Flocculibacter collagenilyticus: one gene and its partner. The protein of the gene in region 2 binds, or shares a complex with, the protein of the main gene of each other region. Links are inferred from orthologs where the notes say so. Each region holds a gene or a part of one and is shown on either strand. Other genes may lie near its edges.

What was found.
Region 1: the proteins of prc (region 2) and nlpI are in contact, whole or in part, in a solved structure (PDB 5WQL), measured with the Escherichia coli proteins. The link is inferred for Flocculibacter collagenilyticus from one-to-one orthologs.

Annotation. Positions count from the first base shown.
Region 1 is NZ_CP059888.1:2,701,296-2,716,945, forward strand. The notes cover bases 9,687-12,593. They hold nlpI (lipoprotein NlpI), read right to left. Parts: upstream 11,650-12,593; coding sequence 10,723-11,649; downstream 9,687-10,722. Other genes in these bases: HUU81_RS12015 (tetratricopeptide repeat protein), read right to left, coding at 9,687-10,589; HUU81_RS12025 (mechanosensitive ion channel family protein), read left to right, coding at 11,886-12,593. Also shown: HUU81_RS11975 (response regulator), read left to right, coding at 1-890; HUU81_RS11980 (hypothetical protein), read left to right, coding at 1,116-1,781; pssA (CDP-diacylglycerol--serine O-phosphatidyltransferase), read right to left, coding at 1,873-2,766; HUU81_RS11990 (DUF4124 domain-containing protein), read left to right, coding at 3,166-3,618; ATP-dependent chaperone ClpB, read right to left, coding at 3,672-6,260; peptidoglycan editing factor PgeF, read right to left, coding at 6,396-7,169; 23S rRNA pseudouridine(1911/1915/1917) synthase RluD, read right to left, coding at 7,153-8,130; HUU81_RS12010 (outer membrane protein assembly factor BamD), read left to right, coding at 8,318-9,073; more of HUU81_RS12015, read right to left, coding at 9,111-9,686; more of HUU81_RS12025, read left to right, coding at 12,594-12,998; pnp (polyribonucleotide nucleotidyltransferase), read right to left, coding at 13,154-15,280; rpsO (30S ribosomal protein S15), read right to left, coding at 15,580-15,650. UniProt on the Escherichia coli protein: May be involved in cell division. May play a role in bacterial septation or regulation of cell wall degradation during cell division. Negatively controls the production of extracellular DNA (eDNA).
Region 2 is NZ_CP059888.1:1,630,080-1,645,801, reverse strand. What follows is about bases 4,878-7,856. They hold prc (carboxy terminal-processing peptidase), read right to left. Parts: upstream 7,395-7,856; coding sequence 5,361-7,394; downstream 4,878-5,360. Other genes in these bases: proQ (RNA chaperone ProQ), read right to left, coding at 7,406-7,856. Outside these bases: HUU81_RS07325 (DUF1302 domain-containing protein), read right to left, coding at 1-19; HUU81_RS07320 (DUF2835 domain-containing protein), read right to left, coding at 275-496; pepN (aminopeptidase N), read right to left, coding at 509-3,112; Na+/H+ antiporter NhaC, read right to left, coding at 3,334-4,803; more of proQ, read right to left, coding at 7,857-8,068; HUU81_RS07295 (hypothetical protein), read right to left, coding at 8,089-8,367; HUU81_RS07290 (GAF domain-containing protein), read right to left, coding at 8,364-8,831; HUU81_RS07285 (SIMPL domain-containing protein), read right to left, coding at 8,941-9,642; HUU81_RS07280 (bifunctional 2-methylcitrate dehydratase/aconitate hydratase), read right to left, coding at 9,796-11,286; HUU81_RS07275 (nucleoside recognition domain-containing protein), read right to left, coding at 11,450-12,679; 16S rRNA (cytosine(1407)-C(5))-methyltransferase RsmF, read left to right, coding at 12,742-14,187; HUU81_RS07265 (BLUF domain-containing protein), read right to left, coding at 14,243-14,677; HUU81_RS07260 (DUF2797 domain-containing protein), read left to right, coding at 14,873-15,691. UniProt on the Escherichia coli protein: Involved in the cleavage of a C-terminal peptide of 11 residues from the precursor form of penicillin-binding protein 3 (PBP3). May be involved in protection of the bacterium from thermal and osmotic stresses.

The DNA of each region.
Region 1 (15,650 bases), 1.1 Mb from region 2 along the record:
TAAAGTTACCAGTAATGAACGGTTATGACGCAACGGAAAAAATTCGCTCAGAGCTGAAAATGTATGATGTTCCAATCGTTGCCCTTACTGTTTTAGGTAAGCAAGATGAAATAAATAGAGCTATGGCTGTTGGAGTAACCGAATACTTAGTCAAACCAATTAGTGAACGCAAGCTCATCTCTACTTTACAACGCCTAATTAAAAATAAACCGATTACAATAAAGCATGTCCTCCCTTTCTCGCCGCCTGCAGGAGTTAATAAAAACCACGCTGATACTGTTGTAAAGCGCTCAACGCCTCCCAGTGAATCGCTTTTTAATATTAGTTTTGCTAGAAAGCAAACCATGAACAACGATAATTTATTAAAACAGTTATGCGCAAAGTTCGTATCGAATTACTCTGATTGCAGCAGCACTATACGCACTCTTAATGCTGAAAAAAACATTAAAGAGCTCGATAGCCTGCTTCACAATATAAAAGGAGTTGCAGGGAACTTGGGGTTAATCGCCCTGCATCAAATTACAGAACAATTAAATAACCAAATTAAGCTTGGCACCTTACTGAGCGCCAACCAAGAGGCAACGTTAAATACTATCATTGACCAAACGATTAATGTGCTCTCAAACTATATTGACCAAGCGCCCTCACAAACAGCTCAGCAAAAAACCAAAACTGCGCCCTTCAAACGTGAAGAGTTCGACTTGCTTATCGAAAAAGTTCAAAGCAATGAGTTAATCAACGATAGTTTTATAGCTAGTGTCGTTCATAGCCTTCCTGACATTATTGAGGAGCCGTTAAGAAGTAATCTTGCAGAGGCGCTGGATGATTTTGATTATGAAAAGAGCATGGAGTATTTAAAAGTAATCAAAGATAAAATAGATAACCAATAAACCTATTACTCAACCCATGCTCTCCATAAACATTAAGTCCATAAATAAACACTGCGAATACCACCTATGATTTCTATATTAATAAAACCATCACAACTTATCATTAAGTTAGCCTGCTTAATCGTTATACTAGCCGTCCTTTTCACTTTAAGCAGTAATCAAATACACGCCCAAATACCTGAAATAAAATCGCACAAGCACCAAACACGAGTGGGTACTCACGGCATGGTTATGTTTGGTGAACAACAGCTATACGTTTCCCATTTGGGCTTATATCATTTCCCACATGACTACCAAATCATATTACCTGTTAAGCTGTCGGACAATGATGAAGCAGAAACAATTAATCTTTGGCGTAAAACTTACAAAGGCTTAATTACCATAAAGCCTGAAATATTTAACCTGTCTTTATTATTTCCACATCACAACGCGTCTTCAGCTAGCCACGCTACAACCAAGCTAACCACAATAACAGTAGATATTTATGAAGGGCACTTTGAACGTGGCGGCGTGCTCAAGTGGCCTAATGTTCAATTAACATTAGATAAAGCGATTATCTTTCGCCCTCTTCAAATTGACTCAGATATTTCGGGTGTGAATTACTATGTTTTTGGTGATAAACAGAATAGTTATATGGTGTACCAAATTGGTGCTCGCCCCGATCGTGATCACATATTGAAAATCTCTGGCCTCATGCATTTTCCATTTCAAAAGAATCATGTAAAGCTCGTAACATCTAGCCTAGCTAAACAAACTCGCGGTGAAGACTTTCAATACTATTTACAGCAAACAAAGATAGGTGACACTTTTAAAATAACGTTGAATGATGAAGAGTATAACGTGAAGGTTGAGAAGAACATTTACTTCGAAACGGCTGACTTTTCATTTTAAATAAAAAGCTGTGACCTTTAAGTGACAACCTTATTTAGGATGAGGCAGCAAATATAAAAAAAGCCCCTTGGGGCTTTTTTTATATCATTAACTAGTTTTTATCATTGCTCTCATTATCAGCATGAGCTTTTGGTTGTTCGGTCGCTCCATCCGCTTTAGCGGTTTGCTCAGAGTTGCTTTGTTTTTTATCTTTTTCAGCTGCTTGCTCGTGCTCATCAAAATCAGCATCATCACTGTCACCTATAAAATGCTCAAGCTTTAATTTGCGCACTCTACGTACCGTCATAACTGGGCCAGACAATGCGTAAAGTAAGAAAATAACCAGTAAAATCTCTGCTGGGCTATACGCAATAACAACAAACGCTAAAACAATTACCAGTACGGCTAAAAATGGTACTTTGCCGCGCCAGTCTACATCTTTAAATGAGTTATAGCGGAAGTTACTTACCATTAATAATGCAATGAACATCGTGATTAATCCGACAAAAATCCCGTAATCTTTGCCATTAATCTGATAATCAGCGCCCACCCATACTAAAGAAGCAATAACAGATGCCGCTGAAGGAATAGCTAAACCTTGGAAGTAGCGTTTATCTGCAACACCTAGTTGTGTATTAAAGCGCGCTAAACGTAATGCACCACAAGCAACAAATAAGAAAGACGCTAACCAACCAAATTTTCCCATATCGCTCAGTGCCCAGTTATAAACAACTAATGCTGGGGCAATACCAAATGATACAATGTCCGCCATTGAGTCGTATTCTGCGCCAAAAGCACTCTGAGTGTTGGTTAACCGCGCGACTCGTCCATCTAATCCGTCAAATATCATTGCAATAAAAATAGCAATAGCGGCCGCTTCAAAGTGCCCATTCATGGATGACACTACAGCATAAAAACCCGAGAATAACCCTGCCGTAGTTAACAAGTTGGGAAGTAAATAAATGCCTTTTCTTTTTGCTGCTTCAGCGATTTTATGTTCTGTCATATAGTTTTATCAACAACTCAATTAAATTCTATTTATTCTGGAATATTAAGCATTCAAAGTTGAATTTATTTTAATATCCATGCATTTTACGAAGCTCGAACCATAGCACATTTTGCTTAGGCATGCACAAAACCTATCGTATAGCTAAACATTTGTAACACATTAAGTTATTTGACTTAAAACGTGTTCGTCTTAATCATCAGTATTAAATAACCAATTCAACACACATCACTGTTAATCAAGCCAAACGATTTAGCTGTTTACGTAAAAATACGTTTAATTTTTCAGCAGCTTCTATAATTAGTGAGTGAATTATAGCTTAAGATTGATTCGTCATGGCTTTTACATGCGGTTTAAAGGTAAATGTCATGAAGTCTTTCAACACTGTTTGGAGACATTATGTTAAATGTAAAGACATTTATATGCATTGTTATTAGCACCTTCGTTTATGTTTATACAACTAGTCTACTTGCATCCGCAAGCAGTACCACTGTTTATCGTTGGGTTGACGAAAGAGGTGTGATTCACTTTAGCCAAACCAAGCCCGCTAGCGGTGAATATAAAAAAATGGAGGTAGAAGAAAGAATTAGCCCTGCTGTATCGTCATCTAACTTAGCAAGTAATAATGATAACAGTGGCAACTCACTCGCCGCAGAGTTTTCTGAAAAGGCATCTCAATTTTGCCAACGTGCAAAACTAAACGTCGAATTATTAAGCAGTAATGAAGAAATACAGATAAGAGATAAACGCGGTGAGTATAAAACACTTTCTCCAAGAGAGGTAAAGCAACAACGTGCACTGGCAAAACGACAAGTGAGCACGTTTTGTGGTGGTACAGCATTAACGGAATAAGATGACTCCGCTCAGCGGAGTCATCACTTACCCAGATAACCTATCGGCGTACGTTATTGTACGCCTTTACTTGCGCTGACCTTAAACTCATCGTCAACTTCGTCAACTTTAATCGTTGCCCCGGGAGTAATTTTTCCAGACAGAATAGCCTGAGCCAATGTGTTTTCAATATTTTGTTGTACCGCACGCTTTAACGGCCTAGCACCGTAGACGGGATCAAACCCTGCTTTAGCCAATTTATCCAGCGCAGCATCTGTAATAGTAAGCGTATAATCCTGCTCTTTTAAGCGTTGCTCAAGGTGTTTTAACTGAATCGAGGCAATAGACTTAATTTGGCTGTTATCGAGTGGATGGAACACTACGGTATCGTCAATGCGGTTAATAAACTCAGGCCTAAAATGCTGAGCTAAGTTATCCATTAGCATATCTTTCATTTGATCATAACTTTGCTCTCTGTGATGCTCTTGGATAAGCGCTGAGCCAATGTTAGACGTCATGATAATTACCGTATTTTTAAAATCTACCGTGCGCCCTTTTCCGTCTGTTAATCGGCCATCATCAAGTACCTGTAGCAGAATATTAAATACATCTGGATGCGCTTTTTCCACTTCATCTAACAAGATAACTGAATAAGGCTTTCTTCTCACTGCTTCCGTTAGATAGCCCCCTTCTTCGTACCCTACATAGCCCGGAGGTGCTCCAACCAAACGCGCTACGGAATGTTTTTCCATAAACTCCGACATATCTATGCGTACCATCGCCTCTTCGGTATCAAATAAATAATGTGCTAGTGCCTTAGTTAATTCCGTTTTACCTACTCCCGTTGGGCCTAAAAATAAGAACGAGCCAATCGGTTTATTCGGATCTGCTAAGCCAGCACGAGATCGTCTAATCGCATTCGAAACCGCATTTACAGCTTCTTTTTGACCGATCACTCGTTGGTGTAAATTTTCTTCCATTCTTAATAGCTTATCACGCTCGCCTTCAAGCATTTTTGAAACAGGAATACCTGTCCAGCGTGATAACACTTCAGCAATTTCGTTATCGCTGACTTTATTTCGCAACAAACTCATGTCTTGCATTTCAGCTTGCGATGCCAAATCTAATTTCTTTTCTAGCTCAGGGATACGGCCATACTGTAACTCTGACATACGTTGTAGATCACCTGCACGGCGGGCAAAATCTAAGTCTAAGCGCGCTTGCTCAAGCTCTTCTTTAATGTGTTGCGTGCCTTGCAATGCTGCTTTTTCAGCATGCCAAACTTCTTCTAATTCATTGTACTTTTGATCAAGTTCGCGCATATCTTGACGGATAATCTCGCGACGCTTTTTACTAGCCTCATCGATTTCTTTATCAAGCGCGTTATCTTCTAGCTTTAATTGAATGATGCGTCGCTCTAACCGGTCAAGCGCCTCTGGTTTAGAGTCAATTTGCATACGAATACTTGATGCCGCTTCATCAATAAGGTCAATGGCTTTGTCGGGTAGTTGGCGATCACTAATATAACGGTGGCTTAATGACGCAGCAGCAACGATAGCAGGATCAGTAATATCTACCGAATGATGAATTTCGTAACGCTCTTTTAAACCTCGTAAAATTGCAATGGTGTCTTCTACATTTGGCTCTTCTACAAGGACTTTTTGAAAACGACGCTCTAATGCAGCATCTTTTTCAATGTACATTCGGTACTCGTCAAGCGTGGTGGCTCCCACACAGTGTAGCTCTCCTCTAGCTAATGCAGGCTTTAACATATTACCGGCATCCATTGCGCCGTCGGTTTTACCCGCCCCCACCATGGTATGAATTTCATCAATGAATAGAATGACTGAGCCTTCTTCTTTTGCTAACTCATTGAGTACCGCTTTTAATCGCTCTTCAAATTCACCACGGTATTTGGCCCCAGCAACCAGCGCTCCCATATCTAAGGAAAGCACACGTTTATTTTTAAGGCCTTCTGGCACTTCGCCATTAATAATACGTTGTGCCAATCCTTCCACAATAGCCGTTTTACCAACGCCCGGTTCACCAATTAATACTGGGTTATTCTTCGTTCTACGCTGTAATACCTGTACCGTTCTGCGTATTTCTTCATCGCGGCCTATAACCGGATCTAATTTCCCTTGCTCTGCTCTTGCGGTTAAATCAAGGGTGTATTTTTCAAGTGCTTGGCGAGTATTCTCGGCATTTTGATCTTCGATTTTTTGTCCGCCACGTAATGTTTCAATTGCTTGTTCAATTTTAGCTTTATCAGCACCAAGTAATCGCAGAATATCGCCCAATGCGCCTTTATCTTCTAACGCTGCTAATACAAAAATCTCACTGGAAATAAATTTATCTTTCCGTTTTTGTGAGTATTTATCACACAAGTTGAATAGGTTAACCATTTGCGGTGATAACTGAACATCACCACCAATTCCCTCTACTTTGGCGATGCGGTCCAATGCTTGCGAAATTTTAGAGCGCAAGTCAGTTACATTAATATTTGCCTGATTAAGTAAAACGCGAACGCTGCCGCCTTCTTGATCTAACAATGCGTTCATTAAATGCACAGGCTCGATATACTGATGATCGCGACCCAGCGCCAAAGATTGTGCATCTGATATTGCTAATTGAAATTTACTAGTAAGACGGTCTAATCGCATATCTTCACCCTCAAAGAATTTTTCTGTTTGCTTTCTTCTAAATAGGTGCTTAATAACGTTTTTTCAATTAATGGCGTGTAAAAACAAACAGAAACATGGAATATATAATACTAACTAGATGAGTATTAACGTTTTTTAGCTAGCAATCCAAATTAAACTAGCCATTCTGCCAGTGACACCGTCACGTCGGTAAGAGAAAAAGCGAGGATCAGTGAAAGTGCATTCTTCTCCGCCAAAAATATCAGTAACTCCAGCACGATTTAATCGAAGTTTGGCTAGCTGGTAGATGTCTGCTAACCACTTTTTGCCTTCAATGTTAAATGCTTTACTGTCTTGTGGGTTTTTAGCGATAAAAAACTTATATACATCTTGGCCTACTTCAAACTTTGTAGCACCAATAGCAGGCCCTAGCCATACCAGTATATCGGCAGGTTCACAGTGAAATAATGCTAACGTTTGTTCAATAATCCCAGCGCCTAAACCTCGCCACCCCGCATGCACTGCGGCAACTTGCGTCCCCTGCTTGTTCGTAAATAAAAGCGGCAAGCAATCCGCGGTAAGCACGGTACATACAACATTTTCCAATGCCGTAAGACTTCCATCGCACTCCGGAGCAAATTCAGGTGTGCGCGCATTGGCCTGAAAAGTCGCTAAATAGTCTTCGGAAATATGAATAACGTGAGTGCCATGCACTTGGTTTAACCAAATTGGCTTACTCGGAAGGTCTAACTGTTCTTGAAGAAGTGTTCTATTCGCAGTTACGTGACTGGTGTTATCACCAACGTGCTGCGCTAAGTTAAATGATTGATAAGGAGGAGCAGACAGCCCGCCTGCACGAGAAGTGACATAAGCCTTAATCTGTGCAGGTGCTGGCCAATTAGGTTGAATGATATCAATCAAGCATCTCATCCAGATGTAATTTAGTGTCTTCACGCAGTGCGAGTGTTAATGCCACCATATCATCAGGAATTGGGGCGTGCCATTCCATTTCTTCACCAGTAATAGGATGGTGTAACTTTAGCATCGCCGCGTGTAATGCCTGACGTTTGAACTGCTTTAGCGTTTCTCTTAGCTCATCTGACGCATTCTTTGGTGGCCTTGGTCTACCACCATACACCGGATCACCAACAAGAGGGTGTGTTAAATGCGACATATGCACCCTAATTTGGTGAGTACGCCCAGTTTCCAGCCTTAACCTTAAACGAGTATGAAGACGGAACTTCTCGGCAACGCGATAATGAGTAATAGCAGGTTTACCCAACTCATTAATGGCCATTTGCGTACGTTTTGTTGGATGCCTGCCAATTGGCTTTTCTACCGTACCGCCCGCGGTCATGATGCCGTTACAAATAGCTTCATATTCACGCGTTATCAGCCTTTCTTGTAAGTCAGCTACTAAATGAGTTTGGGCCGGAATCGTTTTCGCAATAACCATTAAACCGGTCGTTTCCTTATCCAAGCGGTGTACTATTCCTGCTCGTGGTACGTTAGCAATGTCTGGATATTTATGTAGCAACGCATTAAGCACAGTACCATCAGGAGTGCCAGCTCCAGGATGTACAACCAAGCCTGCTGGCTTATTGATAACTAAAATATCATCATCTTCGTAAACAATATCAAGTTCGATATTCTGAGGCACCCAGCGCACTTCTTCTTCGATGACGGTTTCAATACAGATGGTTTCACCACCCATCACTTTTTCTCGGGGCTTATCTACAACAACGCCGTCAACGGTAACGGCCTTATCTTTGATCCACTCTTTAATTCGAGTGCGTGAATAGTCTGGGAACAATTCTGCAAGAACTTGGTCTAAGCGTTTACCAAGTTGTGATTCGGAGACTTCTGAAGATAAAGATATGTGTTCTGCCATTAATTAAGACCATAATTGTGAAAACAAAAGAAATAAATACAATTTGTCAGTGCATGCATGTCGCGACTGGAGTACAATCGATTCGCTTAAATATGAATCGACGTTTAAATTTAAACCTGCATAATACTTGTTTTTCAACACTGTATACAGCGCTAATTATAATTATAGAAGTGACCAAAGTAGATTTATGATTAAATTTAGGAAATTATCCATTCTTATCATGGCTGGTGCATTAGCAGCATGCTCTTCAAGTTCTGATGAACAGATTCAAAAAATACCAGACCGTTCTGCACAAGCGCTTTATCAAGATGCAAAAGAAACGTTGGAAGCTGGTTTACATACGAAAGCAATTCAATTACTTACTGCGCTTAACTCTCGCTACCCTTTTGGCCCGTTTTCAAAACAAGCTCAGCTAGACTTGATATATGCGTATTACAAAGTAGGTGACGTTGCACAAGCTACCGCCACCATTGATCGTTTTGTTCGTTTGAATCCTAATCATCCTGATTTAGATTATGTAACCTATATGCGCGGTGTGGTAAATATGGAAGCGAGTGAAAACGCGTTTCAAGAATTCTTCGGTATTGACCGTGCCGACCGTGACGCTTCCACTGTTCGAGAGTCATTTAAAGACTTTCAAAAAGTAACTCAACTATATCCTGACAGTAAGTATGCAGCTGATGCAAAAAAACGTATGGCGTTTTTATTAAACAAATTAGCTCGCAGGGAACTAATGATTGCTGAGTATTACACCAATCGAGGTGCGCATTTGGCAGCAGCTAACCGTGGTAAATATGTGTTAGAGAATTACCCTAATTCGCCACATGTTGAGCAAGCGCTCGAAATAATGATTGAGAGTTATGGCATTCTTGGGTTAAACGACTTAAAAGAAGATGCTATTGAAGCTCTTAAATTAAACTTTCCTGATAACGACGAATATTAAAGTTTTAAGCTAATAAGCCGGTTATTTACCGGCTTTTTTATTGCGATTTAATTTCATACTCTAACTGCAACAATCGTTCTTCAGCATAAGGGTGGCCAAGTTTTTTTGCTTGCTTATACCACTCAAGCGCTTCTTTTTTATTCACGCCTACCGTAATACCCTCGTCATAAAATCGTGCGAGGTGAAAACTTGCTAGCACATTATGTCTAAGTGCCGCCTGTTCATACCATTCAAATGCAGCTTCTAAATCCTTGCCAATTCCCCAGCCGTTTTCATAAGCTTTACCCACAAAGTATTGCGCGTACGGATCGCCAGCTTGTGCGGCTTTGTGATACCAAAGGTATGCTTTTTCTAAGTTTTGCTTTACTTGCTGACCTTCAATATACAAATGCGCCAAACTTAGCTGTGCTGGAATAAACCCCGCTGAAGCTGATTGTGTTAACCAATAAACCGCTTTACTGTACTCACCTAAATTAACCTTTTCGTGCGCTAATAAATATTGTGCGTGGTTAAAACCTAGCTCGGCTGAGCGTTCTAACCAATGTAAATATGGTGCAATGTAGCCTGTTTTTTTCACGGCTTTCGCAATACTAATCGTGTACGGAATAACATCACTAATACCTTGTGCTAGCTTATCTTGCATTATTTTAAGGTACATTGGCGGTATGCTTTCTTCGTAAAAACGCATAAAGTTCACATCCATTGCAGGCCTTAACACATACCCGCCGTCACTGTTACACGCTTCTGTGACGTAGTAGTCGTTATTTTTTTTAAATTTAAACCAAGGTAATGTGAGTAAGTTCGGGTTAATGCGCGAGTCAACGTGTTCAGGCATCCATACTACGTTACTGCCTAACACTTTAGGATAATTGCCTACGCACAACTCCTGCTGCTGCTCTTTACTCCAAGGATATTCATCTTTAAAACCTAACACATGTGCAAACTCATGAATAAATACGCGAATATCATCCTGATTGTTTAGGTAAATAATGCCATTATTGAAATTAGCAGTGCCTTTGCCTGCAATCACCACCACCACGCTTACCGTTTTATCAATCTGTAAATCTACCAATTTTGCGGCATCGCATTGTATTCGCTGTTTTTGTCTATTATTACAAGCTATCTGACTTGATTTCACTAACAAGCTGGGTTTAAAACATACTGGCAACGTGCCAACTTGCTGATGTTGTTTAAATTGTTTTATTAATAAATTGGCGTGGGCTAAATCTTCGTTTGTTGCCGCAATAAATTGAAGCGTAATCTTACAGTTTGCTGAACTCTGTACGTGTTGTTTTTCTAACAAGGCAAATGAAGGGGTAGTTAAAAAAGGAGGAATGGAGTCAATCGGTGTATTATCCGCCCAAAAAGCTGGTTGAAGTAAGCTATTCGACTCTTTTTTAGCTACAACACTATCTACCTTGATTGTCTCTATTTGCCTACTGTGATCTTTCTCACTAACAACTAAGGAAAGATGATTTGTTTGATTAGTGGCATCAGAAAGTGTTGTTTCTGCCAAAGCGCTCTCACAAAAGAACGACACCAAAAAAACAACAAGCAAAAATCGTATACAACACACGTTAGATCGGAAAAACATTAGCTTTTACTATATTAAAAATATACTGAACTTAAATAGTCGTTTGCATAGCAGTTTAAATACTACCACCATTTTCTTGAGTCGAACGCTCCTTCGCTTTTTGGGCTCTCATTCTATTTAACTCAAGCTTGGCATATTTATGCTCAACATACTCATATACATTTGTTGCTAATGATAATTTATAAAAATTAGCTGCAATACCAGTATCACCTTTCATTGCGCTTAGTTTGCCTAAATAAAAATAAGCTTCGCAAAGCCTATCTGCAAGCTCATGGTTAGTACTGATGCCTTCTGTCAGGCCTTTTAAAAATTGATCTGGTGTGATCTCTTCAAGAAATAGCGATGTTAATTGATAAGCCCATTGCGACTCATCAATTTTTTCTTGGCTTGAAGATAGTCTATTTTTAGCAGCAAGTACATCAACCTCATACTCGGCAATATAAAGCCAAACTGCACGATATGGATCATCTTCGTCAAGTTCATAAAATGCTTCAAAGTCATCAACCGCTAGTTTAAAGCGACCGCCATAATATAATGAAATACCACGATTTAAGTATGCAAATGAAAAATCTGGTTGTAACTCCAAAGTAGAATCGAATGCTTCATAAGCTTCAGCGAAATCTTCGGCAAGCGTAAAGTGGATCCCAATAAAGTTATACGCATCAGCAAGATCGGGTTTAAGCCGTATGGCACGATTGAAGTCTAAGCGAGCTAATGACTTTAGACCGATACTGTCGTATATCACTCCGCGGTCATAATATAGCTTGGCACGTTGTTCGTCTGTTAACTCTGCGCGTTGTAATATTTCGCCTAACTTAATTAACGTAAGTTCACTTTTATAGCTAACTGATAATGGCTCAGCCAAAATCACATGTTCCAGCGAAGGTTTGCTATTAACTACAACTGACTTTGAAGACGTACTAGCGCAACCAGATAGGCATAAAATGAAAAAAAACAAATACAAACAGAGCTGTAGTTTCATAATTCACAACTTTAGAAAATTGATAAGCGTTTAGAGGCTATTAGAACATAAAAAAATATTTACGAACAGAATTAAGCTTAGGAGTAATAAAGGAATTTTGCTAACTTTTATATGAGGAGCACACCTTACTACCTGCTTGGATTCTTTTTGGTAAGTCTCTCAAAGTTATAAATATATTCTACACTTACACAACAACGGCACTCATTAATCTAAAACAATAATTCAGGAGTGAAGCAATGCCAAACTTAAGTCGCATGTTTACGTGTTTGTTATTTTTTATTTCTACAGCCAGTTATGCTCAGCAAAAAGAAGAAGAAGTCACCCAGGCTGATATAGAAAAAGCACTCGACCTTTCGTCAGCCACCGAGACACTTGAACAAACCGTGATAGGTATCTTGCACGACTTTATTTCCCATATACCTTATATCATTGCTGGTCTTGTTGTTTTAATGTTTACCGCACTATTTTCTTTTTTGATAGGTAAATTTGTACATAAGATGGCAGGCCGTAGTGACATGAGAAATTCATTACGCGAACTGTTACAACGCCTAACCAGAATCACCGTATGGGGCTTTGGCTTTTTGTTAACAGCTATGGTTATCTTCCCGGGGTTAACACCCGCTAAAGCACTTGGAGGTTTAGGTCTCGCATCTGTTGCAATTGGTTTTGCATTTAAAGAAATTTTTGAGAACTTTTTCGCTGGCATATTATTACTGTGGAAATATCCGTTCGAAAAAGGCGACTTTATCGAGTGCGAAGGCATTATGGGCAAAGTGGAGGATATTTCAGTAAGAATGTCTCAAGTACGTAAGACTGATGGACAATTGGTGGTCATGCCAAATTCGTTCTTATTCAAAAACCCTGTCTATGTGCTTACTAACAAAACCATTCGTCGTATTACGATTATGACTGGTGTTGCTTACGATGAAGATGCAAATGCAGCCATTCCCGTTATTGAGAAAGCCGTTAAAAGTTGTGAAACTGTAAAAACAGACCAACCTGTAGAAGTGTTTCTACACGCATTTGGCGCCAGCAGTATAGACATTGAGGTAGCTTGGTGGGCAACGCCGACACCACTTGGCTATAGAAAATCTAAAAGTGAAGTGGTTGGGGCAATCAAGGCAGCCTTAGACGAAGCTGGCATTGAAATTCCGTTTCCTTATCGCACGCTCACTTTCAAGGAACCACTGCCTATTCAGCAACAAAATAATGGTTCTGACTTAAAAGAAAACGTTTCCAACGAGCAAACCGATGCTAAAGAATCACATAGACCAGACGACTCAACAAAACACAAAAGTAAGCCTGCTACAAACGGAGAAGCAAAGGGTGGCCAGAATACGAATGAATAAAAATAAAAGTGAAAAGAAAATAGCGTGTTTCGGAGCGGCTGATTTTATTTAACTAAATGTAATGCCCTATCAATGCAAAACACAGCATATAAATAAGGGAATACAAAAAGGGGCTAAATAGCCCCTTTTTTAAAAGTCAGAATTTAGCTAAATAATTATTCAGCTTTTTCTTCAGCAGGTTGAGCATCAGCTTGTTCTACAGCATCTTTAATGCTTAAACGAACACGGCCTTGACGATCAATCTCAAGCACTTTCACTTTAACCATTTGGCCTTCAGATAAGTGATCAGTGACATTGTTCACACGTTCTTGAGAGATTTGTGAAATATGTACTAATCCATCTTTACCAGGTAATACATTTACAAATGCACCAAAGTCTACGATACGTGCAACTTTACCTTCATAAATACGGCCTACTTCTAGCTCAGCAGTTAACGCTTCAATGCGTGAAATAGCATCGTTCGCACTTCCACCGTCAGATGCAGCAATCTTAATCGTGCCGTCATCTTCAATTTCAATTGTTGTACCCGTTTCTTCAGTAAGTTGACGGATAGTAGCGCCACCTTTACCGATAACTTCAGCAATTTTCTTAGGTTCAATTTTCATTGTATAGATACGTGGAGCAAACTCAGAAAGCTCATCACGGTGGCCGCCAATCGCAGAATCCATCACGTTAAGGATATGCAAACGCGCACCTTTCGCTTGGTTTAATGCAATTTGCATAATATCTTTAGTGATACCTTCAATCTTAATGTCCATTTGAAGTGCTGTAATACCGTCAGTAGTACCAGCAACTTTAAAGTCCATATCACCTAAGTGATCTTCATCACCTAAGATGTCTGAAAGTACAACAAATTTTTCGTCTTCTTTTACAAGGCCCATTGCAATACCAGCAACAGAAGCTTTAATTGGAACACCTGCATCCATTAGTGCTAACGATGTACCACATACTGATGCCATTGAAGAAGAACCGTTAGATTCTGTGATTTCAGATACTACACGGATAGTGTAAGGGAAATCTTCTTGCGAAGGCATTACCGCTTTAACACCACGTTTCGCTAAACGACCATGACCAATTTCACGACGCTTTGGCGAGCCAACCATACCTGTTTCACCAACACAGTACGGAGGGAAGTTATAATGTAGTAAGAAGCGATCTGTATGAGTACCCGCTAAGCTATCAATCATTTGACCGTCACGCTCTGTACCTAACGTAGCCGTTACAATTGCTTGCGTCTCGCCACGAGTAAATAGTGCAGAACCGTGAGTTCTTGGTAACAAACCAGTTAATACATTTAGTGCACGAACTGTTTCAGGATCACGACCATCGATACGCGGTTCACCTTCAATAATACGACCACGTACTACTTTTTTCTCTAAACTACTTAATAGTTCACCAACTTCTTTTTCATCTAGTGCTTCATCTTCAGCTAGTGACTCAGTCAGTTTTTCAATAGCGGCAGCTTTAACTTCTGATATTGCATCTTTACGTGCTACTTTATCAGCAATGTTATACGCATCACCCATGCCTGCTTCAGCAAGTTCAGCAATTTGAGTTGCTAACGACTCATTCTTTTCAGGCGCTGCCCAATCCCATACCGGAGTTGCTACTTCTTTTGCAAACTCTTTGATTGCTTCAATAGCAACTTGCATTTGTTCATGGCCGTAAACAACTGCACCTAGCATTACATCTTCAGAAAGCATATCTGCTTCAGACTCAACCATAAGTACAGCGTTGTCAGTACCTGCAACCACAAGGTCTAGACGGCTTTCTTCTAATTCAGTTTTAGATGGGTTAAGTACAAATTTGTCATTTGTATAACCAACACGTGCAGCACCAATAGGACCATTGAATGGAATACCTGAAATTGAAAGTGCAGCAGAAACACCTAACATAGTAACGATGTCTGCGCTAATTTCTGGATTTGAAGAAACAACAGTTGCAATTACTTGCACTTCATTCATGAAACCATCAGGGAAAAGTGGACGAATTGGACGGTCAATAAGACGTGCAATTAGTGTTTCTTCTTCTGAAGGACGACCTTCACGCTTTAAGAAACCACCAGGAATTTTACCAGCAGCGTAAGTACGCTCTTGATAATTTACTGTTAATGGGAAAAAGTCGCGACCAGAGTCCGCGTTTTTCTTACCTACAACAGTAACTAATACAGATGTATCTTCAATGCTTGCTAAAACAGCAGCTGAAGCTTGACGAGCAATAACACCGGTTTCTAGTGTTACTGTGTGTTGTCCATATTGAAAGGACTTGATAATTGCTTCCACAATCATACCTCATTTTATTAATAATAATTTTATCAACACACAGAGGAATATAAGAAAAGCTGTGAAATCAAAGATTTTTTAGTTTGCACTGTATCATTAGGTTGAGACTGTATGGCCTATACATATCAACAAAACAAACGAAAAAATCATTAATTTCTTAGTAGCAGTTGCTTATATCAACTGAATATTGATTCTCTTGTAAAATCCGCGCTTAGTATAAAGCCTATATACACTTTTACCAAGTGCAGATGCAAAAAAGGAGGCATAAGCCTCCTTTTTAAAATTTGTATACTATCGAATTAACGACGTAGACCTAAACGCTTGATTAGCGAAGTATAACGCTCAGTGTTTTTGCCTTTTAGATAATCTA
Region 2 (15,722 bases):
AGCCTGGCCCTTTGTTCATATTTTCTGTCTCCCCCTGTCCCTGCAGGTTTATTGTTTTATATTGCTTTTATTATTTTAGCCACATTAAGCGGCAATTTAAGGCAATAATTACATCATTTATAGTGATTAGCAAGGTCTAACCACTTGTAAATTTCAAGTTTATGCCTTGATTTTGTTATCAAATTTCTCTAGCTATTCTCAAGCTTAATAACATTAGTTTGCTAAATTTCTTTTTAAATCAACAGGCTAGACATCTTACCAGTCAAACCTGTTACTAATTCAGTTTTTCTAACGTCACAAATGCATTGTTTTCAGTAAGAACAAGTTTAAAACGGCCTCTAATTCCTAAGGAAGATCCGAACGGCCGTAACCTATTCGCGGGTAACTGAATTCTTTTACCATAATCATCCTTAACAATAACTGAATGGTAATCACCTCGATAAAACGGTAACCACTCGTTATAGCTTAATGTTAAGTTAAAATAGTGTACTTTCATCCTTCGCCAAGCCTAGTTTTCAGCTAACGCCTTTTGCACCTTTTCATACAAATCACTAGACAAGCTTTCAAGTGCTTCTATCCTTCTTAATGTTTGCTTCATTAATGCTTGGTTTGATTCAGGGTACTTTCTCCATGACAATAACGGAGTAATCAGATTAGCTGCTACTTGAGGATTCACAGCATTCAGTTGAATAATAATATCTTCTAAGAAAGCATAACCTTCTTGCTTATGGAATTGTGCAGGATTACGCATTACAAATGCGCCAACTAGCGACCGAGTTCTATTAGGGTTCTCAAGATTGAATGCTTTATGCGTCATAAGGTTTTTTATGGTCAATAAAGTCTCTTCACTATTTACCGTCGCATGTAACGCAAACCATTTATCCATGACCAAAGGCTCGTCAATCCACTGCTGCTCAAATTCGCTCATTAGTTCGTTAAATAACGTTTTATTGGCCGATTTAGCCCCAGCTAACACCGCCAGCTTATCGGTCATATTTCCGGTGGCTCGGTACAACTCTTTTGCAAGACGTATTTGCGTTTCAGAATCAACGTTAAGCATATATTTCAAACAAACCGATTTTAAACTTCTAATTTGTTTATTAATTGTCGAATCGGTTGCGTTGGTATTCTTTGTAGATGCTTCTTCCAATGATTGATATAACGACAACCACTCAGCGTCGAACCAATTTGCAATATTTTTCTCTAACTGCTCAATAGCATTTGTCAGAAGCGCTGGTTGAATAATCTGATATTGCGCCGCTAAAGCATCAAAACTTGGTAATGAAAATAATTCAGCCGCAAACTGCTTATCTTCTGGCAGGTTACTAAATAAATAACTAAGCGCCTGCTTTAACTCGCTTTCAAGCTTGCTACTTTCTTCTTGTGCGACCCTGCTCTTTAGTACTTCAAGATAAACTTGTTGTGTTGCATCCCATCTTGCGTACTCATCTTCTTCAAATTTCATTATACGAATTAGCTCATCCATGCCATATGAGTATGCGATCTGCACTGGCGCTGAAAAACCTCGGTTAAACACAGGCGTAACGGCTTTCACATCTTTAAACTCAAACTCATACGTTTGTTGCTCAGCCTTTAATTCAAGTAACAGCTGTTCAAGTACAGTTCCGTCGTCAGCGAGTAATGAAAAGTCGATAGGAATATGCAGAGGAAGTTTTTCTTTTTGATCAGCCGTCGGTAAGTTTACTTGTTTACATTGTAGGATTAGCTTGAGGCTATTTTCAGTGCGCTCTTGCTGTAACTCAAATTTAACTGTGGGCGTGCCTGATTGCGAGTACCAGCGCCTAAAGAGTGACAAGTCAATGCCTGATGCATCTTCAAGTGCTTTTACAAAATCATCACAGGTAACCGCTTGCCCGTCATGTCGTTCAACGTACAAGTCAATGCCTTTATAATAGTTATCTTTACCTAATAAACGATAAAGCATCCTGATCACCTCAGCACCTTTTTCGTACACTGTAACGGTGTAGAAATTATTCATTTCTATTACTTTTTCAGGACGAATAGGATGAGACATTGGACTTGCATCTTCTTTAAACTGTACCGTTCGCATGCCTATTGCTTGATGAATACGATTAACGGCACGCGAGCCCATGTCGGCGCTAAACTCTTGATCACGAAATACTGTCAAACCTTCTTTAAGGCTTAATTGAAACCAATCTCTGCACGTAATTCGATTACCCGTCCAATTGTGGAAGTATTCGTGAGCAATCACAGCTTCTACGTTATCAAAGTCTGTATCAGTAGCTGTATCTTCACTTGCTAAAACATATTTACTATTAAAGATATTTAAGCCTTTATTTTCCATCGCGCCCATGTTGAAAAAATCAACAGCAACAATCATGTAAATATCTAAATCATATTCAAGACCATACACTTCTTCATCCCATTGCATCGATTTTTTCAGCGATGCCATGGCATGAGTCGCTTTATGTCGATTACCTTTATCAACATAAATTTCTAACTGCACTTCTCTTCCAGAGCATGTGATGAATGTGTCTGAAAGCAAATCAAAGTCACCTGCAACTAGTGCAAATAAATAGCATGGTTTTTTAAAGGGGTCTTCCCATTGCACCCAGTGCTTACCATTATCTAATTTGCCAGCACCAACCTTATTGCCGTTAGATAAAAGCTGTGGGTAAGTTTCTGCGTCACCAATAATTTTAGTGGTGAATTTGGCCATCACATCGGGACGATCCAAGTAATAGGTTATCTTTCTAAATCCTTCGGCTTCACACTGAGTACAGTACGCACCACCAGATTTATATAATCCTTCAAGGGACTTATTATTAGCAGGGTCAATATGAGTAACAATTGTAAGCGTAAAAGACTGTTTACCTGTATTAATATATAATTTTTCATCCGTTAGCCGATAATCATCTGACTTGATGGTTTTGCCATCAATAGCGATGCTTTTCAATTCCATTTCATGACCGTCTAATTCTAACGTACAGCTTTCAGCGCTAACTCTCTCTATTTGAGAAACGGCTGTTACAACAGTTTGGTGGTCGTCTAACTCAAAAGTAAGATCGATATGATTGATTAAAAAATCTGACTGTCGGTAATCTTTTAAATACTTAGCTTCAGTGGTCATGTGTACCCCAAACAAAATTATTTACTTGATGTGTAGTAAGCTGATTTTCCTTGTCTTGATGATGATAAATAATGGAAAGGCAGCTCATCTTAAAAGTAATACAGGATTTATCATTTCGAATCGGAATATTAGAAATAATTTAGATTGGAAATAAGTATATTGTATTACGTTAAATTTGGCTTATTAAAGAAAAAGCCTACCAGAGGTGGTAGGCAGTTCCATTACGCTGTTTGCTCTTCACGCATTAAGTGTTTAGGTTCTATACGTAAAATTTTGTAGCCTAAATAAGCATAAATAATGGCTAGCAGAGGATTGATAAGATTAAAGAAGCAATAAAACATGTAATCAAGAGGATTAACAGATAGCACACTTTGCATATAGGCACCACAGGTATTCCATGGGATTAATGGACTAGTAATAGTGCCACCGTCTTCCAGTGTTCTAGAAAGGTTTACGCTATCTAACCCTCTACGCTCGTACTCTTCTTTGAACATTCTACCTGGCATCACTATCGCCATATATTGGTCAGCCGCAATAACATTTGTGCCTAAACTTGTAAGTAGCGTACTCGTAATTAATGACCCTGTTGATCTTGCTGCTTTTAGAATAGCTTCAAGTAGCTTTTGTAGTAAGCCAACTTTTTCCATCACTGCGCCAAACGTTAGTGCCATCATCACTAACCATACCGTATTTAACATACTGGACATGCCACCACGGCTTAACAAGTCATTTAACTGAGCATTGCTTGTTTCGATAGAAAAGCCATTAAATAATGTTTCCCATACAACTTTTAAATAGTTAACCCAAGATGCCGAGTCTGCCCCCGACATGTTAGCCACTACATCACCTTGAAAAAGAACAGCCCAAAGCCCTCCCAATAGCGCGCCAATAAAAACGGTTGGAAAAGCGGGTACTTTTTTAATGGCCATGGCTAATAGTACGACCAATGGCACTAGCATGGCTAAGTTGATATTGAAATGCGCTTGAAGTGTGTTAGACAAAACCGCCACGTTATCCGCATTCCCATCAACTGTTTCAGTTAATCCGATTACGACAAAAATAATAATAGCAATAATAAACGATGGCACTGTGGTCCATAGCATGTGCTTAATATGACTAAATAAATCTGTGCCTGCTACCGCAGGTGCTAAGTTTGTTGTTTCTGATAATGGTGACAGTTTATCACCAAAATATGCACCTGAAATGATTGCACCTGCCGTAATAGCTGGCGATAATCCTAGCCCTGTTGCCACACCAATCAAAGCCACACCGATTGTTGCAGCAGTTGTCCAAGAGCTACCAATACTCATTGCAACAACACCACACAAAATACACGACGCGGCATAAAACCAGCTAGGATCTAGTATCTGTAGACCATAATAAATAAGCGTTGGAACCGTACCAGACAACAACCAAGTGCCGATTAACGCACCAACAGATAGTAAAATCAGTATCGCACCAAGCGAAATAGAAATACCATCGACCATTGCTTGTTCAATGTCTTTCCACTTATAGCCATTTTTTAAGCCGATAACTGATGCAACTAGCGCTGCAAGAATTAACGCAATCTGATTAGGCCCATAAGACGAGTCTCCACCAAACAATGCCACAGATGCTGACAGAAGAACGATTAAAAATATAACCGGTATAAACGCATCAGAGTAACTCGGTTTTTTCACAGTTTCATTCATTTAATTAGTACCAACCACTTAACTTCATGTCTTTTAAATATAAACAGCGGAATAATAAATACATTTTGCAGTTTTAAACCTGAATTTTGACCAGAGGAAATGAAATATAATTTCATTCAGAGGTTTCATGAGCATCGTTCACAGACTGAAATCTTAAGCAATGAAAATACAAATAGCTACAGGCTACTTATTTCATTTTTATGACTAACAAGCTTAAAATTGTAATATTGTGATGTTTTACCCGTCCAGAATTAAGGTTATTTAGTTATTATGCTATTTAATCTTGTAATTATTAGATATGCAGCAGGTTTGTAAATCTACCCAGAAGTGGTCTAATGACCATGACGGTAATAGGCATAAGCTGCGGTGCGTATCATAGTATTTGCAGCTGTTTCTGACAACCATATAATGAATAAAACATGAGAATTGGGCTTAATTTATTTAAATATAGATATTCATAAATTTTGACTAAACTCAACATATCATTCCTTTTCTAACTTCTAAAACTAAAAAAAGCGCCTAAGCGCTTTTTTTAGTTATTAAATGATATAAACAACTTATTTTTTAGCTAATTTATCATACATTATTAAATCGGCAGTAATATTCGCTGCCTCTTCTAAAAATGGATCGATTTCTTCTACTTCTTTAGGCAAGTCGTCTAATGATTTAACTTTTTCTAAACCAAGGCGTTCAAGTCGCTCATTCGCCCTAACCAAGTTAGTTTTTTCATTATCTTCACGTTTAGCTTTACGCTCTGCTTCAACTAAAGAAATAGACTTCTTATCTTTTTCCGTTTTATAACGTTCAATATCGTTAGCCAAATACTTAAATTCTGGCTCACTTTTTATACGCTGTTGATGCGCTTGTTCCAGCTTATTCACTAATTGATTCATTTCACCTTGAGCAATATATCCCGCTTTACCAATACTATCCCAAGGCAAAGCGTTTTCTTCTTGGCTTTCACCCCATTCACTTGGATCAATTGCTGATGGGAATTGAATATCAGGAATAACCCCTTTGTGTTGGGTGCTGCCACCATTAATCCGATAGAACTTCGCCATGGTGTATTGTACGCTGCCCAGCTTATTATCATAAAGATCAAATACTCGACTTAAACCACGATGTTGTTGAACAGTACCTTTACCAAAGGTTTGCTCACCAATAACAATCGCACGACCATAATCCTGTAAAGCAGCTGCAAATATCTCACTGGCTGATGCACTGTAGCGATTTACTAAAACCGTTAATGGACCATCATAAAACGTTCTGCCATCATGGTCTTTTTTAACATTAACATTACCTCGGCCGCTTCGTATTTGTACTACAGGCCCTTTGTCAATAAACAAACCTGTTAAACGAGTGGCTTCTTCTAATGAACCGCCACCATTATCTCGTAAATCGATAACTATGCCGTCTACTTTTTCTTTTAAAAGCTTGTCTATTTCAAGTCTAACGTCTCTAGCTAAATTGTTATAAAAGCTAGGAATAGTAATTACACCCAGTTTGGCGTCAATTTTAGAATAGGTTGGCTCAAATACTTCAGACTTAGCAGCTCTGTCTTCAAGTTTAATTTTATCTCGTACGATAACAACTTCTTTAGTGCTATCACTTGATGCTTTTTCACCACTGATAATTTGTAACTTAACCGACGTTCCTTTTGGTCCTTTAATTAATTCAACAACATCATCTAAACGCCAGCCAATGATATCAACAAATTCTTCGTCACCTTGTGCAACGCCAATAATTTTGTCTTTAGGCTTTAACTGTTCAGTTTTATCAGCAGGTCCGCCTGGTACTAGGCTCCTAATAACTGTGTAGTCTTCATCTGATTGTAATACAGCCCCAATACCTTCTAATGAAAGGTTCATTTCCATACGGAAACGGTCTGCATTTCTTGGTGATAAATATGAGGTGTGCGCTTCAATGCTTCTTGCATAAGCGTTCATTATGATTTGGAAGGCATCTTCGCTTTGGGATTGGCTTAAACGCTTAATCGCATTGTTATAACGTTTAGTAAGAACGTCTTTTATTTCGCTCCAATCTTTGCCCGTTAACTTTAAACTTAACGCGTCAAACTTAACTTTTTGACGCCAAATTTCATTTAACTCAGCTTCGTTTGCAGCCCAGTCGGCATCTTCTCGATCGTAAAAATATTCATCTTTTACGTCAAACTTCATTTCTTTATCTAGAAGTGAAAGTGCGTATTCAAAACGCTGAAAACGACGCTTCATGTTTAAGTTGAAAATAGAGTATGCATCTTCAAGCTTGCGTTTTTCTATTGCATCATCAAAAGATTTCTCTAAATGATCAAATTTTTTGACGTCATCAGCTAAAAAATAGCTTTTGTTACTATCAAGCGACTTTAAATATCGATGATAAATTTTTTCAGACAATGTGTCTGACAATTCTACTTCAATGTAGTGATTACGGGTAAAGTGCTGAGTCAACCGTTTTATCGCAGCGGTGTGTTGCTGTTCTTGACTCAATACGGGTAGCTCGTTAATAGAAACGGTTGAATTTACTTTTACTGCAAAACTGGGAAGTGTAACAACACTAACGGCCCCAATTAAACAACTCAATACTTTACCCATAATTCCTCCAATTAGGCCGTGAACAAACTCTCAGCTCTCGTTTTGACAACCATACCTGTGTCTAGTTGAACATGTATGTCGTCTTTTGCTACTTCAGTAATAGTACCTTTCATTGGTGACTTGCCTAATTTCACATGCACCTTAGTACCGACCTTCATTAGAGACTCATCTAGCTTAGATAGTTCAACTTGAGGTTTAACTGTTTTCTTTTGAACTTTAGCAGGAGCGTTTTCTCTCTTTTTCGATTTTGCGCCCTTTGGTGGAACTGTGCCAGTTTTGCTTGCACTATTTTTGTAAGATTTCTTTTCGTTACGTTTAGCCGCATTTTCTTTTTTGCGCTGCTCGTAACGCTCTTTACTCTCTTTCAGCGCTTTAGCTGCATGCTCTGCATGTTCAGCTTCAACTTTTTCACACTGTTCACCTTCAAGGTTAATACGGTGTTCGCCTTCTTTTACACATTCTAGATAACGCCAAGAAGCAGTATATCTTCTTAGTGCCTGCCTTAACTGTGTACGACTAACTTTTGGCTCGTCTTCAGTTTTTTCTGCAATTTCTTTAAAAATACCAATTTTTAATGGCTTAGCTTTACCTTTTAAAGTGAAACATTGCGGAAATTTTTCTGACAAAAACGTCAGTACTTCATTTACATCTTTTAATTTTTGGTTGTCATCCATCAGACAATTACCTTAAAACCTTAATTTTCATTCTGTTTACATTGCTCAACGTACTGCTCAGTCCACATCAACAAGTCGTCTAAGCTTGCTTCTAATATGGCCGTTTCACCACGAAACTGCTCCCAAATTCCAGCCAGTATTGTATCAGCTTTTTCCGTGGAAATATCCTCGGGAAGATGATTCCATGCCAAATAAAGCATTTCATTGAGCCTGTCGGCCACAATTTCTTCTTCACCTTCCCAATCGCCTACATCCATAGATGTAAACAAGTAATCCCTAATATCTATTAGTTCTTTCATTGCAGCATACGCTCTAACACAGTGATTACTTCCTCTAAACCAGATTGATCTTCATGGTCAAAACGGCTTAATAACGGACTATCTATGTCTAAAACACCAATCAGTTCACCATTTTTATGAAGTGGTAAAACGATTTCAGAATTGCTTGCGCTGTCACAAGCTATATGGCCAGCAAATTGATGTACATCTTCTACTAATAATGTTTTATCTTCAGAAAATGCTGTGCCACATACCCCTTTTCCAACAGGAATACGAACACATGCGGGCTTGCCTTGAAATGGGCCAAGTACGAGTTCGCTTTCACTGTCTTTTAAATAAAAGCCAGCCCAATTAACGTCTTCCAAGGCTTCAAAAATTAAAGCACTAACGTTAGCTAAATTGGCAATTAAGTTTGGCTCTCCGCTTGTTAAAGCCTCTACTTGTTTCGCTAATAGCGAGTAGGTTTCATGTTTCGAACTATTCATTAATCATCATTCGAATTGTTAAAATTGCGGTAAAGGTACTCTTTCTAGTAACTAAATTAAAGTCTTTAGCGCTATTTTTTTAATTTATATTAACTCATTAAGCGTATAACTATTTAATTTCAAAGCGAATTCTTAAGCTTGCTTCGACAGGACGAAGTGCTACTTGCATACTTTCTGCACTTTTAAAAGCCTGTACATCTGCCATCATTATGCCTTGTGCCTGACTCATTTCTATAACGTTATGAACACCCAAAATTGATGCGTTACTCTTTTTTGCAATAATCCCAGCTTTCTTTTTTGCGTCAGAGAATGCTAGCTCTAGCGCTTTTTCATACGCTTTGTCTGCCTGTGAATAATATAAGTTTTGCTGGAGTATTTGCGATGCGCCACGACGTGTTAAACCGTCAATAACTTTAAACAAACTTCCAGTATCGTTAAGCGTGAAGCTAATCTTTCTTGATACTCGGTAACCAATTAAATCTTTACCTTCTTTATAATTATATTGAGGATAAATATTGTAACTAGATGTATCTAGCGCGGTTTCATCGATATTTTGATTTAATAAAAACTGGGTTATTTGCTTTGTATCTCCGTCAACAACTGCTTTGGCTTTTTCCGCTACACGAGACATTTGTTCAACTAACACCACCACACTTGCACGGTCTGGCTTGTTATAAACCATGCCTTTACCAGATACTTCGATGACTTTCGTTTCTTTCGTGTCAGCATTAACACCACACGTCCCAACCAGTAGTGAAAATAAAAATATAAATTGCACCAAAACCTTAGTTCGACTAAAAAAATTATTCATAGTTTGTCCCATTGTTTTTAAATCACAAATTAAGCCTGTACTAATGTACGCCCTTTATAAGCTTAAATCTTCAGAAGTGAACCTTGACTGAACTCATAGGTATTTATTTGAAATAGATTTCACTTGTTTGGTACTTATTCATCACCTTTCCTTTTAAATAACAAACATATCTATAAATTCATTAACTGACATTTCAGATAGCTCATCTTGATCCGCACACAATTCAAATATCTCTTCACAGCGCCATTTAGGAAAGCGGGTTGCTAGGTTATCTTTAAATTTTTGTTCTAAAATGGGCAAACCTTCATCGCGACGAAAACGATGCCCGATTGGATATTCAACTTCTACGTTATCGGTACTTGTTCCATCGCTAAAATATATTTGAACTGCGTTAGCAATTGAGCGCTTTTCAGGGTTAAGATAATCCTTGCTATAACTTTCACGTTCAACCACTTCCATTTTACTTCTTAATTCATCTATTAACGGATTACTTGCATGAAATGAATCTTCATAATATTCAGCACGTAGGTTACCAAATATCAATGAAACCGCGACCATGTATTGTAAGCAGTGATCTCGATCTGCTGGATTTGCTAAATCACCAACTTTTGAAATAATTCGAATGGCCGATTCATGAGTCGTTAGCACAATTTTATGAATATCTTTTAGCCTATCTTTCACTTCTGCATGTAATGTAACAGCAGCTTCACATGCTGTTTGTGCATGAAATTCCGCAGGAAAAGACAGTTTGAATAGAATATTTTCCATCACATAACTGCCATATTCGCGCTGAAACTTAAACTTACTTTGTTCACTAGGCTTTAGTTTGTTATCTTGGTTAAGTTTACTGAACAGCACATTATAGAACCCCCATTGCTCAGCTGTTAGCGCACTAGGAACACCCATTTCACCTCGCATAGCCATGTCTACCAGCCGAACGGCTCTGGATGTTGCATCACCCGCAGCCCACGATTTCCGTGAGCCTGCATTTGGTGCATGCCTATATGTTCGTAGCGCCTGCCCATCTACCCAAGCATGTGAAACGGCAGAAAGTAGTTCTTCACGAGTAGCCCCCATTATTTTTCCAGCGACCGCTGCTGAAGCCACTTTTACAAGAACAACATGATCTAAGCCAACTTGGTTGAAGCTATTTTCAAGTGCTAATACCCCTTGGATCTCATGCGCTAGCACCATTGATTCTAAAACGTCTTGCATTTTCAAAGGGGGATACCCTTTCGCCATTCTTACCTGCGAGGCATAATCTGACACAGCCAAAATTGCACCTAAATTGTCAGAAGGATGTCCCCACTCAGCAGCTAACCAAGTATCATTAAAGTCTAACCATCGAACCAAGCAACCTATATCCCACGCCGCCTTTACCGGATCTAGTTTCAACTGCGTACCCGGCACACGAGCGCCATTTGGGACAACCGTGCCGTCCACAATTGGCCCTAAGTGCTTTGTACACTCAGGAAAACGAAGGGCTAACAATGCGCAACCTAAACTATCAATTAAACAATTACGAGCTGTATTCAAAGCCTCTTCAGACGTAACATGATAACTCAGCACATAATCAACAATATCTTGTATTTCGTGATCGTAATCTGGACGGCGATTGGTATCAGCCGTTTCTGCTTTACTCATAAAATCCTACATTCATTTCATTAAGTGGCGTGCTTTTAGCGCATAAAGCTAGCAACAACATCAATACGCCTACGTATGCCAACAAGTAATAAAGTTATAGAATGAACCTGCTATTAAGTACAATAAATACTAATAAAAACCGTTGAATATTAATAAGATAAATCTAGCCAAAGAACCAATAACATACCGCAATTGCAGCAGTTATACCGGCTACATCAGCAATTAAGCCACATGCAATTGCATGGCGTGCATGCTTTATCCCTACAGAGCCAAAATACACTGCTAACACATAAAATGTTGTTTCTGTTGAACCTTGAATGGTTGAGGCAATTCGACCGACAAAGGAATCTGCCCCATGTGTAGACATTGTCTCTATCATCATGGCTCGAGCACCGCTGCCGCTTAGCGGCTTAATCAGTGCGGTAGGTAGTGCGTCTACAAACCGGGTATCCCCCCCCAAAGCGGCAACAAGAAACCGAATTGAATCGATTAATATATCAAGTGTGCCGCTGGCTCTTAACACACCAATCGCCACTAGCATTGCCAATAAATAAGGAATTAATGAAATGGCTAAACTGAACCCTTCTTTTGCACCATCAACAAATGCATCGTAAACATCCAGTTTTTTTCTAGCGGCTACTGCCAAGCAAAAGACTATAAAGCCAAAGATTAAAAAGTTGCTTAACAATGATGATTGCTGAGAAAGTTGAGTAGCCGTTAACGTTGCAAAATAACCTATTAAGCCCATTATCAGTGCCACAAAACTGCCTAAATATAAAAGTACCACAAAATTTGTGAGCTTGATTTTTTGAACAAACGCGACCGCCAATAATCCCGCAAAAGAAGAAGCCGATGTGGCAAGTAAAATAGGAAGAAAAACATCAGTAGGCTCAACAGCTCCTTGTTGAGCGCGATAAACAAACACAGCGATAGGAAAAATAGTTACCGAAGATGTATTTAACACTAAAAATAAAATTTGCGCGTTAGTTGCCTTTTCAGGTTCAGGGTTCAAGGTTTGTAAGTCTTTCATTGCCTTAATCCCCATTGGCGTGGCGGCATTATCTAAGCCAAGTACATTGGCAGATAAATTCATTGTCATACTGGCAATCGCAGGATGATTTTTTGGCACACCCGGCATTAGTCTTACAAAAAGTGGTGTTAACGCCACTGACACTTTGTCTACTAGCCCTGCCTTTTCGGCTATTTTCATTACGCCTAACCAAAAGCTCAGTGCACCCACTAAGCCAATTGCTATTTCTACCGTAATTTTAGACATAGAGAATACTGAGCCAACGATGCGCTCGAAAACTAAGCTATCGCCGTTTACCAACCATTGAAAGACACCAGAACTAAAGGCAATAAAGAAAAATGCTAACCAGATCTTATTTAACAAAAGGTGTTCCTATTTATCTCGTGCTAGAATGCAATTTTTTGATAGTCTACCTGAGGTTATAAGTGAACGAAAATAGTTATATTCCTGAATCGTTTATAAAAAAAGTAAAAGAAATAATTCCGGAACATTTAAACCTTGATGATTTCATACGTAGCTGTCGACAACCTCTTAGACGAAGTATTAGAGTTAACACGCTTAAAATAAGCTGTGCCGCCTTTATCGACAAAGTCAAATGCAAAGGTTGGCAATTATCTCCTATTCCGTGGTGTACTGAAGGTTATTGGTTGGAAAGGCCAAAAGAGGAAGAAGCTATATTACAACTCGGTAATACTGAAGAGCACTTAGCTGGCTTATTTTATGTTCAAGAAGCAAGCTCAATGCTACCTCCATTCGCCATGCTTACAAACGGATCTCTTGATGCTGAAACCGTACTCGATGTTGCGTCAGCACCCGGCTCTAAAACTACCCAATTAGCAGCTTATATGAATAACAATGGCTTTATCGTTGCTAACGAGTTATCGGCAAGTCGCGTAAAAGTGTTGTATTCAAATATTGAGCGATGTGGAGTAAAGAATATTGGCTTAACTCACTTTGACGGGCGGGTATTTGGCGATTATATGCCCGAGAGTTTTGATGCTATTTTGTTAGACGCCCCCTGCTCTGGTGAAGGTACAATCAGAAAAGATCCCGACGCATTAAAAAATTGGAATCAGGCACACTTAGACGAAGTTGCTGTTCTGCAAAAAGAATTAATAATAAGTGCATTTAAAGCATTAAAACCTAATGGTGTACTTATTTATTCTACTTGCACATTAAACCTTGAAGAAAATCAGCAGGTTTGCCAACACTTAAAGACGACCTATCCTGAATTAGTCGAACTTGAGTCGCTTCAAAATATGTTCACAGATGCCAGCAAAGCAACAACCCCTGAAGGCTTTTTACACATTTGGCCACAAATCTTTGATAGTGAAGGATTCTTTGCAGCACGCATACGAAAAACTGGCTCACTGGAAGATAATCGGCCCACCAAAAAGAAGCTAGGTAAATTTCCATTTGAGCCTGCAAAAGAAAAACAAACCAACGCGCTTGCTACTTATTTCAATAATCAGTTTGGCTTAAACTTAACGGATGAACTAGGTAAAGTAATGATTAGGGATAACGAATATTGGTTATTTCCTCATGCTGCTTTGCCACATATTGAAAAAGTAAAATACCAACGCGTAGGTATTAAGTTAGCTGACGAGCATAAAAAAGGGTTTCGTACACATCACCAAGTAGCAATTACTTTTGGTAAGCATTTCATCAAAAATATATACCAATTAAACGCAGATCAAGCCGTTAATTACTTTAAAGGGCAAGACGTACAGCTTAATGACCTAGTGCCAGATACGGGAGAAGTATTATTGATGTTGAATAACGCGCCCATTGGGTTGGGTAAATGGCAAAAACGTAAAATTAAAAATACTTTGCCACGAGAACTAGTAAAAAATAGCCGAGTAATTCAGTAGGACAAATAACGTTAACGCAAGCATGTAACTGGTACATGCTTGCAGGAAAGTAGGATTAATTCGCAGGGTGCCATTTACCGTCTTTAAACGCAGCTAGAAGAATTTTTGCCCTTCCCTCGCCTAAATCTAAATATGAATTACCCGCCAAGAAGAAGTCGTTTAACCCTTTAATCGATCTTAAATCGTCTGTGGTCACTTTTGGGTAAGCCATAGACCATTTCTCAAACGCTCTTTCTTCAATAGGCTCTTCCACTACCTTTTTGATGTCTGTGTGGCGTGGATCGCGCGAAATCTTGTTATAAAGATTATTAATAACTTCTTTGTCTCCCTCCAACACTTGGAAGAATGAACCTTTGTGAAAAAGAAGGATGCCTGTTACATCTATTTTTTTATTATTCTGTCTACTCGACTCTAATAAAGCTTCAAGTGCTTCTTTACTGATATTTTCTTCAGTAGTGGCACTACAATAAATTAAATGTGTTAACTGCATAAATAACTCCTTATACCTAAAACTGATGAGGTACAAACAATATTACGAAGCAAAAATGCTATTGGTTCAATTTTTATTCAAATATAGCTAATTTTTTATTTTGTGCCTATTTAAGAAAATATAGATATCAGTATTTTTGGTATTAAATCGTAATTTATGTACCATTAGCATCATATAAAACTAAGAGAACACATCATGATCGGCACTTTGTCAAAAATGAAATCATCACTAACCCAAAACAATAGTGTTGAGTATAACCTGCCCATTGGCGAACATTTAGTCCCACTCAACCCACTGCTAGGCAAACACATTGCTTTTAAACATACAGGACAAATTTTTTGCAGTTCATGCGGCAAAAAAACAAAAAAAAGTTTCTCGCAGGGCCATTGTTTCAGATGCATGCAAAAACTAGCAAGCTGCGATATGTGTATTTTAAAACCGGAAACATGCCATTTTGCACAAGGAACCTGTCGCGAGCCTGAGTGGGGTGAGCAAAACTGCATGATCCCTCATTTTGTATACTTATCTAATACCTCAGGTTTAAAGGTGGGTATTACTCGCCATAGTCAAGTGCCAACACGTTGGATTGACCAAGGTGCCACTCAAGCTCTGCCTATTTTTAAAGTAAATACCCGCTTGCAGTCAGGGCTAGTTGAAACTGCACTGGGCGAGTTTATTGCTGACAAAACAAATTGGCGAGCAATGTTAAAAGGCAACAACGAGAGCATGGATTTAAAGCAGCATGCCAACGAGTTAATTCCGCAAATTGCAGCACGATTGGAACAGATTCAGCTTGAGTTTGGAGAAGAAGCGGTTCAACAACTTGAAGAAGACATTGTTAATATTGACTATCCGGTAGACCAATTCCCAACTAAAATAACCTCGTTCAACTTAGATAAGCACCCTGAAGTTAGTGGAATACTACAAGGTATAAAGGGGCAATATTTGTTGCTTGATACAGGGGTAATCAATATTCGAAAATTCACTTCATACGAGATTGAAATGCTCGATTGACGTTAGAATACATAAAAAGTGCTCAGTTAGT